DNA from 3 places in the Hymenobacter algoricola genome. Region 2 is predicted to be linked to each of the others. Evidence: riboswitches for the same ligand, from Rfam matches in the RefSeq annotation. Region 2 holds a riboswitch; each other region holds the start of a gene.
The links. A riboswitch is a leader RNA that binds a small molecule or an ion and turns the genes downstream of it on or off. The one in region 2 is predicted to bind S-adenosylmethionine.

Region 1: it holds a riboswitch for S-adenosylmethionine, as region 2 does, so the genes downstream of both, ABD842_RS08020 (amino acid permease) here and ABD842_RS03755 (O-acetylhomoserine aminocarboxypropyltransferase/cysteine synthase family protein) in region 2, are expected to answer to the same signal.
Region 3: it holds a riboswitch for S-adenosylmethionine, as region 2 does, so the genes downstream of both, metH (methionine synthase) here and ABD842_RS03755 (O-acetylhomoserine aminocarboxypropyltransferase/cysteine synthase family protein) in region 2, are expected to answer to the same signal.

Annotation. Positions count from the first base shown of each region.
Region 1 covers NZ_BAABDH010000024.1:51,732-55,001, reverse strand. The annotation lists gene ABD842_RS08025 (EcsC family protein) at 1-535, shown strand, start outside; SAM riboswitch class I at 830-922, shown strand; gene ABD842_RS08020 (amino acid permease) at 1,215-2,675, shown strand; gene ABD842_RS08015 (TSUP family transporter) at 2,901-3,270, opposite strand, start outside.
Region 2 covers NZ_BAABDH010000015.1:78,194-81,463, forward strand. The annotation lists gene ABD842_RS03755 (O-acetylhomoserine aminocarboxypropyltransferase/cysteine synthase family protein) at 310-1,689, opposite strand; SAM riboswitch class I at 2,074-2,186, opposite strand; gene ABD842_RS03760 (LysM peptidoglycan-binding domain-containing protein) at 2,363-2,656, opposite strand; gene ABD842_RS03765 (hypothetical protein) at 2,883-3,270, shown strand, end outside.
Region 3 covers NZ_BAABDH010000034.1:30,457-33,726, reverse strand. The annotation lists gene ABD842_RS09085 (hypothetical protein) at 1-37, shown strand, start outside; gene ABD842_RS09080 (PA14 domain-containing protein) at 47-1,183, opposite strand; SAM riboswitch class I at 1,299-1,405, shown strand; gene metH (methionine synthase) at 1,476-3,270, shown strand, end outside.

The DNA.
Region 1 (3,270 bases), on a different contig from region 2:
GGTGCGGGACGCCCCGCTGGCTGCCCGCGAGGAAGCGGTGCGCCGCCACATCCGCTACTACCGCACCACGGCCGCGGCCGAAGGCGCCGTAACCGGCGCGGGCGGCTTCCTGCTGGGCCTGGCCGATTTTCCCCTGCTGCTGGGCCTCAAGCTCAAGCTGCTCTTCGACGTGGCCGCCCAGTACGGCTACGACGTGCAGGACTATTCCGAGCGGCTCTACCTGCTGCACATCTTCCAGCTGGCTTTCAGCAGCCAGCACACCCGCAACGAAACCTACCGCCGCCTCGCCGACTGGGACGCCTACCGCCACACCCTGCCCACCGACGTGCACGCGTTCGACTGGCGCACCTTCCAGCAGGAGTACCGCGACTACATCGACCTGGCCAAGCTGGCCCAGCTGGTGCCCGTCATCGGTGCGGCGGTGGGTGCGGTGGCCAATTACCGCCTCCTCGAGCAGCTTGGCGACACGGCCATGAACTGTTACCGGCTGCGCTACTTCGCTGCCCAGCCGCCAAAGCAATTGGAGAAGGAGTAGCGAAGTACAACGCCCCGAAAGAACGTCCTGCAGAGGCGCAGCCGAAGTATCTCGCGTGCGGATGTCGCAACAGTATTGTCATGCTTTATCTGGCGTCCGCGCAGCCGAAGTATCTCTGCCGCTTCGTTGCAAAATGGTAGTGATTACCACTCCAGCATCAGCACGCGAGATGCTTCGGCTGCACCTCTGCTGGACGTTCTGTGTACCTCTCAATTCCTGAATTTGGCCCCGGCTTGCAAATCCGGCTGGCCTCAACCTACCTTTGCGGCATCAATTCTTTCCCCCAAAGGATTGTTTTTATACAGAGGCGCTGAGAGACAGGCTCGACGAAGCGCCGGCAACCACCCGCAAGCCGCGGAACGGTGCCAATTCCTGCTCATATAAAAACAAGTTGCCGTGGACTGCTTCCCCAACCACCCCGTCCGAGTCGTTTTTGCCGCCGTATCTGCCGCGTCTGCGGGCCAGCTGCCGGGGTGTTGTTGCTGTTGTTGAGGCGCCGGTAGAGTGCTGCGCGGCCGGCTGAGCCCGAGGCCGCTTTTCCTCTGTTTTCTTTTTTCATGATGCCCGCCCCCGGCGCGGCCGCTGCTGCCCGGCGCCTTTGGCGCGCGACGCACATTGGCGCGTAGGGCGGGGCATCGTTCCACGATTCGCGAAGTGAAACTTCGCGTTACTCCCTGTTATGCTTAAAAAATCATTGGCGCTGCTCCAGCGGGAAGCGGCCGAAACGGGGGCGAATACCCTCAAGCGCAGCCTGGGCGGCTTTAGCCTGATTGCCATCGGCATCGGCGTTATCATCGGGGCGGGCTTGTTTTCGCTCACCGGCATTGCCGCGGCCAACAACGCCGGCCCGGCCGTCACGCTCTCCTTTCTGGTGGCCGCCGTGGGCTGCGCGTTTTCGGCCTTGTGCTACGCCGAGTTTGCCTCCATGGTGCCGGTGGCAGGCTCGGCCTACACCTATTCCTACGCCACCATGGGCGAGCTGTTCGCCTGGATTATCGGCTGGGACCTGATTCTGGAATACTCGGTGGGTGCGGCGACGGTGGCCATCAGCTGGTCGCAGTACCTGGTCAGGGTGCTCGACAAGTTCAACCTGCACATTCCGCCCCAGCTGGTGATGTCGCCGTTTGAAACCGCCAAGCTGGCCGACGGCGCGGTGGTGTCGGGGGTCGTCAACGTGCCGGCCATGCTGATTGTGCTGGCCATCACGGCCATCATCATCCGCGGCACCTCGGGCTCGGCGTGGTTTAATGCCCTGGTGGTTACGCTCAAGGTGGCCGTGGTGCTGGTATTCATCGCCCTGGGCTGGCAGTACATCGACCCGGCCAACTACCAGCCCTACATCCCCCAGAACACCGGCACCTTCGGCGAGTTCGGCCTGAGCGGCATCCTGCGCGGGGCCGGGGTGGTGTTCTTCGTCTTCATCGGCTTCGACATCGTGGCCACCATGGCCCAGGAAACCAAGAATCCGCAGAAGAACATGCCCATCGGCATCATCGGCTCCCTGCTGGTCTGCACCGTGCTGTTCGTGCTCTTCGGCCACGTGCTGACCGGCGTCGCCAACTATACCGAGTTCAAGAACAGCGCCGCGCCGGTAGCCATTGCCATCGAGAAGACGCCCTACGGCTGGCTGAGCTCGGCCATCATCATTGCCATTCTCATCGGCTACACCTCCGTGATTCTGGTGGACCTGATGGGGCAGAGCCGGGTGTTTTTCTCGATGTCGAAGGACGGGCTGCTGCCGAAGATCTTCTCCGAAATCCACCCCATTTTCCGCACCCCGCACAAGTCGAACCTGCTGCTGGGCTTGTTTATCAGCTTGTTTGCCGGCTTCGTGCCCATTTCCGTGGTCGGCGAGATGACCAGCATCGGCACGCTGCTGGCCTTCGTGATGGTGTGCCTGGGCATTCTGATCATGCGCAAAAAGGAGCCCGATGCCCCCCGCGGCTTCCGCACGCCCTGGGTGCCCGTGGTGCCCATCCTCGGCATCCTGACCTGCCTGCTGATGATGGTGTCCTTGCCGCTCGATACCTGGCTGCGCCTGTTCGGGTGGCTGGCCATCGGGCTGGCTATCTACTACGGCTACGGCAAGAAGCACAGCAAGCTGCGGCAGCAGGCGGAAGCGGAGCAGACAAGCAGCTAACAAGAAAAACACGCCGGTCATCCTCCATCTGGCGTCCGCTTGCGAAGGACCTGCCTCTTCGCCACTGCTAAGCCCGATAAATGAGCAAAGCCCTTTACCAGCGGATGGTAAAGGGCTTTTTGTGTTGAACTACGTTCGGCAGAGAATTCGAGGCAGGTCCTTCGCTGCACTTCGTTGCGCTCAGGATGACAGCCGAAGAGGACTACCTATTACCTGCCAGCTGACTTACACAAACAGCTTGCGCAAGGCCCACAAACTCCACACAATCACCATCAGCCCTACGCCCACAAACATCCAGCGGACCGGGATGCGGCCGGCCAGGCGGGCGGCCAGGGGCGCGGCGGCCACGCCGCCCACAATGAGGCCCAGCACAATCTGCCAGTGGGTGATGCCGATGGTGGCGAAAAAGGTGAGGGCGCTGGCGAAGGTCACGAAGAACTCGGCCACGCTCACCGAGCCGATGACGTACTGCGGCGTGCGGCCCCCGGCAATGAGCGTGCTGGTCACCAGCGGCCCCCAGCCCCCGCCCCCGAACGAGTCGAGGAAGCCGCCGGCCGCGGCCAGCAGCCCCAGCTTGGTGTGCTTGGTACGGGGC
Region 2 (3,270 bases):
CTTGTTTGGCACTTAAAGCTTAGATTTTAGAGCTGAGCACCTGGACCAATGCCCGCAGTTCAGGCGTTTCAGGCCAGACTCTGAGCTCTGAGTTCTATTTTCTCAGGTTTCAATTCTGGGTTTTCAAACTACTACAATAGCGCACGGGCTGAACCAGCTAGAATGCCGGCTCAACCCGGGCTATTGTGGGTTTGGGCAGGCCGTCTCCTCTCTCACAACAAAACGACCCGCCCGCGCCCCAAGCTGCTCCGACCGGAAAAGGCGGCGGCTTCCGCCTGCGCTAAAAAAGCTGCCGCCGGTTTCCTCTCTCTAGACTTCCAGCGGAGCAGCGTGTTCTACCTCGGGCTGCAGCAGCGTGCTGCCCGATTCGTCCGGCGTAGCGGCGTTGCGCACGGCCTCAAAAGCCTGGGCCAGATCCGCCCGGATATCGTCGAAATGCTCGATGCCCACCGACAGCCGCAAGGAGGTCGGGGTGACGCCGGCGGCCAGCTGCTCGGCTTCGGAGAGCTGCTGGTGGGTGGTGGCCGAGGGCTGAATGATGAGCGTCTTGGCGTCGCCCACGTTGGCCAGATGACTCACCAGCTTCAGGTTGTCGATGAAGCGCGTAGCCGTTTCCTTGCTGCCTTTGAGCTGGAAGCTGAGCACGCCGCCAAAGCCGCGCTTCAGGTATTTCTGGGCCAGGCCGTGGTAAGGGCTGCTTTTCAACCCCGGATAGTTCACGCTTTCCACCTGCGGGTGCTGCTCCAGCCAGGTGGCCACGCGCAGGGCGTTTTCCACCGTCCGCTCCACCCGCAGGCTCAGCGTTTCGAGGCCGATCAGCAGCTGAAACGAGTTGAACGGGCTGATGGCGGGGCCAAAGTCGCGCAGCCCTTCCACCCGGGCCCGGATGATGAAGGCAATGTTGCCGAACGGCCCGCCCTTGCCGAATACGTCGTTGAATACGAGGCCGTGGTAGCCTTCGGAAGGCTCGGTGAACTGCGGAAACTTGCCGTTGCCGAAGTCGTACGTGCCGCCATCCACAATCACGCCGCCCACGCTGGTGCCGTGGCCGCCAATCCACTTCGTGGCCGACTCCACCACGATGTGGGCCCCGTGCTCCAGGGGCCGGAACAGGTAGCCGCCCGCCCCGAACGTGTTGTCCACAATCAGCGGCAGGTCGTGCTTGTTGGCAATGGCCGCAATCCGCTCGAAGTCGGGGATGCTGTAGCTTGGGTTGCCGATGGTTTCGAGGTAGATGGCCTTGGTGTTGTCGTCAAGCAGCGCCTCGAAGGAGGCCGGGTTGTCGCCGTCGGCAAAGCGTGCCTCGATGCCCAGGCGCTTGAATGCTACCTTAAACTGGTTGTAGGTGCCGCCGTAGAGGAAGGCCGTACTCACGAAGTTGTCGCCGGCCTGCAGGATGTTGTTCAGGGCAATGAACTGGGCCGCCTGCCCCGAGCTGGTAGCCAGGGCTGCCACGCCGCCTTCCAGGGCCGCCACGCGCTGCTCAAACACGTCGGTCGTCGGGTTCATCAGGCGGGTGTAGATGTTGCCGAACTCCTTCAGGGCAAACAGGTTGGCCCCGTGCTCAGCGTTCTTGAACACGTAGGACGTGGTCTGGTACAGCGGTACGGCGCGGGCGCCGGTAGTGGGGTCGGGCTGCTGACCGGCGTGGAGCTGCAGCGTTTCGAAGTGATGGGCTGGCGTGGACATACTGGTTCGGAGGTTAAGAAGGATTACGGAAAGAAAAGACAGGATTTGAGCCGGGAGCCAAGACTCCCACGGGACCGGGCCAGGCGCGGCCCTGCGGCTGAAAAGCGGGGTCAGGAGCCAGCCGGGACCCCGCGGGAAGCGCACAAAAAGTGGCTGCCGGATGCAGGGTAAGCCGTAAAAAGAAAAAAGGGAGGGGACGCTAGGCCAGACTCAGGCTAGCAACAACACGCGCAACAACAGCCCATTCGCATGCGGGCGGCCTGGGGGGCCGCAAGGGCCAGCGCAGCAGAACTGCGGAAACCCATCGGCCGGCTGGCTTGCCGCGCAGCAGCCAGAGGGGAAGGGTTCGGAAGGGCGGAGGAGGGGGAATTTTTCATGGCACTCAACTTATCTGTCCCGCGGGCCTGGGCCGGTCGGGCAGGAATTGGCACCTTTCGCTTTACCGAAGGTTGCCAGTGGGTCACGGAGCCTGTTCTCTCGCCACTTCTGCATAAAGTCTGAAAATCGCCCCACCGTTAGCGGGGGAGTACCGGATTGGTAGGTGCAAATGTACACCCGGAATTGAGAAGCGCAAATCCGGGGAAAAGTTTTCCGTCTTTTTCTCTGGGGCACAAAAAAACGCTGCTCCGGGCCGGAGCAGCGTTTTTGGCAGGAATCAGGGCCGGGAAAAGACCTACAGCGTCGGCAGTGTCAGGACCTGGCCTACTTCGATATGGTCGGGGTTGGCGCCGATGGTGGCTTTGTTGGCATCGTAAATCTGGTGCCACTTGGCAGCGTCGCCGTAGTGGTTTTTGGCAATTTTCGACAGCGAGTCGCCGCTGGCTACGGTGTAGGTGCTGCCGGCGGCCGCGGGCTTGGCGGCGCCATCTTTGGTACCGAAGAAGTCGGTGCCCCCGGCAGCGGCGGGCTTGGGCGCTTCAACGGGTTTTTCTTCGCCTTTATTGCTGAGGAAATCGAACAGTCCCATGGTTGTGTGTCGGTTAGGGTGAATGGAGAGAAGATTCGTAGTGGCCTAAGCCTCACGGTTTCAGGCGTTCTTACGCCCCGCTACTGATTAGGTTGCCGCGAACAGAAAGAGAATATAGGGCCTTAACTCTTTTCCCCGCTTGCCGTAAGAAACGCCGGCCCAAGGCTATGCCTGGGGTCATTGATGCTGACTTCTCCCCTCTTTTCAACCCTCACACCCCCTTTCCATGAACCGCGCCACCACTCCCCTGCACTACCTGGCCAGCCTGCTGCTGCTCGTAGCCCTGTTCGTCTCTAGCTGCAGCCAGCCCGATAAGGTCGGCGAAACCAACATGCTCTACGGCACCGAAAGCAAAGTGTGGAAAACCGACAAGGAAACCACCGCCACCGGCGACAAAGTAGCCCAGACCGATGCCGACGAGGATACCGAGCTGCGCTTCTTCGCCAATGGAACCTTCAACATGACTTCGTCCGCTCAGACTATGCAGGGCAAGTACGTGTTCGACCAGCCCGGCAAGAAAATCACCCTCACGCCCGACGGCGGCACCACCAGCATGGCCTTCGACGTGACCAACCTGACGGAGAAGAAAATCACCCTGAAAGGTGCCGACGGCT
Region 3 (3,270 bases), on a different contig from region 2:
CTTGGAAATCCTACCCGGCTCCGCCGGCCGGCCTTAACCCGCCGGCTCACTGCACCACCACTTCCACCCGGCGGTTGCGGGGGCGCTGCCCGGGGTCGTGGTTGTCGGCTACGGGACGGGTGCCGCCGTAGCCGCGGGCCGTGAGGCGCACCGAGTCGATACCCTGCTGCACGAGGTACTGCCGCACGGTGCGGGCCCGCTGCTCCGACAGGCGCAGGTTCAGGGCCGGCTCGCCCACGTTATCGGTGTGGCCGGCAATTTCCAGGCGCAGCGCGGGCCGGGCGCGCAGGGTGCGGGCCAGCTGGTTCAACAGGGGGCGCGAGGCGGGCAGCAGGGTGGCAGTGCTTTGGGTGAAATACAGATTGGTCAGCGGCACTACGGCACCTTTACGCAGGGTGGCCAGGTCGGGCACCGCGGTGGTGAGGCTATCGGCGGCGGGCAGCGCGGCGCCGCGGCGGGGCAGCACTGGCCGCCGGCGCGGCGCCGGCTTGGCTCCCCGCGAGACGGTGGGCCGCACGGTGGGCCTGGACGCAACCCGGGACGGGGGAGCGGGGGCCGCGGCCGGCGCCGTCGGAGCGGCCGGCCGGGCAGTGGCGGGAGCCGAAATCGGGCGGGCGGAAGGCGGCAGCGTGGCGTAGAGGCTGGCCGTCGGGATGGGCCGGGGCTCGGCCGCTGCACCAGGCTGCTGCCAGGTGAGCTGGGCGCGGGTATCCCACTGCACCTGGCAATATTCTACCCGCAGCGGATAGTAGCGGCCGCCGGTAAGCTGAATTTCGGCGGCCGACTCGGTGGCGACCTGGTCGCGCCAGGCGCTGAGAATTCTTTTGCCGCCCAGCCACACCCGCATGCCGTCGTCGTTGAGAATGCGGAACGTGTAGCGGCCCGTGACGGGAATGTAGATGTGCCCCAGCCAGCGCACCGAGAAATACTCGGGCGGCACACCGGGCCCCGGGGCCGCAAAGGTGCGCCCGGCCGGACTGGGGCCCTCAATGGTCCAGTTGAAGTCGATGGTCGGATCAACGCGGGTCAGCACGAGCTGCCCGAAGTTCTGGCCGTCGTAGTAGTGCCCGCGCAGGCCGTCGCCGGGCGTGGCGGGCCGCGGCTGCGCCCGCAGCCGCCCGGCCAGCAGCAGCAGCAGCAGCAGCGTGGCAAGCAATAGCCGGAAGCGGAGACGACACAGCATGAGCAGCAGCTAGCGGAAACGCCCGAATTAGGGGTAATATTCCAAACGTAACAGATAACGCGCGCCCTCGGGCCAAAATTGGATTCCGGAGTTTCCTGCAGTATCTTCGTGATGTTACTTATCCAGAAAGACCGAGGGACTGGGCCCGACGACGTCTTGGCAACCTGCTACACAAGGTGCCAACTCCCATTTCGGCGTTTCGGCGGCGAATAAAGATAAGTACCGGACTCGCCCTTGCGCGGCTCTTTCTGGATAGGCTTTTTGGTACCGCCTCATTAGAAGAGAAGCCGCTATGCAACCGACGCTCCGCCCCGACTCCCCGCTTTACGCTATTCTGCAGCAGCGCATCCTCGTGCTCGATGGCGCCATGGGCACCATGATTCAGCGCCACCCGCTGGAAGAGGCCGACTTCCGCGGCCCGCGCTTCGCGGATCATCCCAAGCCCCTGCGCGGCAACAACGACCTGCTGAGCCTGACCCGCCCCGACATCATCCGCGGCATCCACCACGACTACTTCGCCGCCGGGGCCGACATGGTGGAAACCAACACCTTCAGCGGCACCACCATCGCCCAGGCCGATTATGGTTTGGAGCATATCGTATATGAGCTCAACTTCGAATCAGCCCGGATTGCCAAAGAGGTAGCCGACGAATTCACCGCCCGCGAGCCGCACAAGCCGCGCTTCGTGGCCGGGGCCGTGGGGCCCACCAACCGCACCGCTTCCCTGTCGCCCGACGTGAACCGGCCCGGCTTCCGCGCCGTGACCTTCGACGAGCTGGCCGCGGCTTACCTGGAGCAGGTGCGCGGCCTGATCGACGGCGGCTCCGACACGCTGCTTATCGAAACCATCTTCGACACGCTCAACGCCAAGGCCGCGCTGTACGCGGTGCAGAAGTTCTTCGACGAAGGCGGCAAAGTGGTGCCGGTCATGATTTCGGGCACCATCACCGACGCCTCCGGCCGCACGTTGTCGGGGCAGACGGTGGAAGCCTTCTGGAACTCCATCAGCCACTTACCGCTGCTGAGCGTGGGGCTGAACTGCGCTTTGGGCGCCGACCAGCTGCACATCTACGTCAGGGAGCTGAGCCGGATTGCCGACGTGCATATTTCCGCCTACCCCAACGCCGGCCTGCCGAATGCCTTCGGCGGCTACGACGAGTCGGCCCAGGAATTCGCGGCCGTGGTCGAGAATTACCTGAAGGAAGGCATCGTGACGGTGGCCGGGGGCTGCTGCGGCACCACGCCCCAGCACATTGCGGAGCTGAGTAAGCTGGCTCAGCGCTACGCGCCACGCCCACTTCCTCAGCTCCGCAATGCGCAATTAGTAATTAGTAATGAAGAATTAAGAATTGCCGACGACCAGCAAGCCGACGAGCCAATTACTACTTCTCAATTACTAATTACTAATTCAAGCGCCACGCGCTTGTCTGGTCTGGAGCCCTTCAATATCTACCCCGACAGCCTGTTTGTGAACGTGGGCGAGCGGTGCAACGTGACCGGCTCCCGGGCCTTTGCCCGCCTGATCCGCACCGGCTCCTACGAAGCCGCCCTGCAGGTGGCCCGCGACCAGGTGGAAGGCGGTGCCCAGGTGCTCGACGTGAACATGGACGAAGGCATGCTCGACTCGGAGCAGGCCATGACGACGTTTCTGAACCTGATTGCCTCCGAGCCCGACATTTCCCGGGTGCCGGTGATGATTGACTCCTCGAAGTGGACCGTGCTCGAAGCCGGCCTGAAGTGCGTGCAGGGCAAGAGCATCGTCAACTCGATTTCGCTGAAAGAGGGCGAGGACGTATTCCGGCAGCACGCCCGCACCGTGCGCCAGTACGGCGCCGCCGTGGTGGTCATGGCCTTCGACGAAACCGGCCAGGCCGACACGTTTGAGAAGAAAATTGCGGTGTGCAAGCGCAGCTACGACATTCTGGTGAACGAAGTGGGCTTCCCGCCCCAGGACATCATCTTCGACCCCAACATCCTCACGGTGGGTACCGGCATGGAGGAGCACCGCAACTATGCCCTCGACTTTATCGAGGCCGTGCGCTGGATCAAGGCCAACCTGCCCGGGGCGCTGACTTCCGGCGGCATCA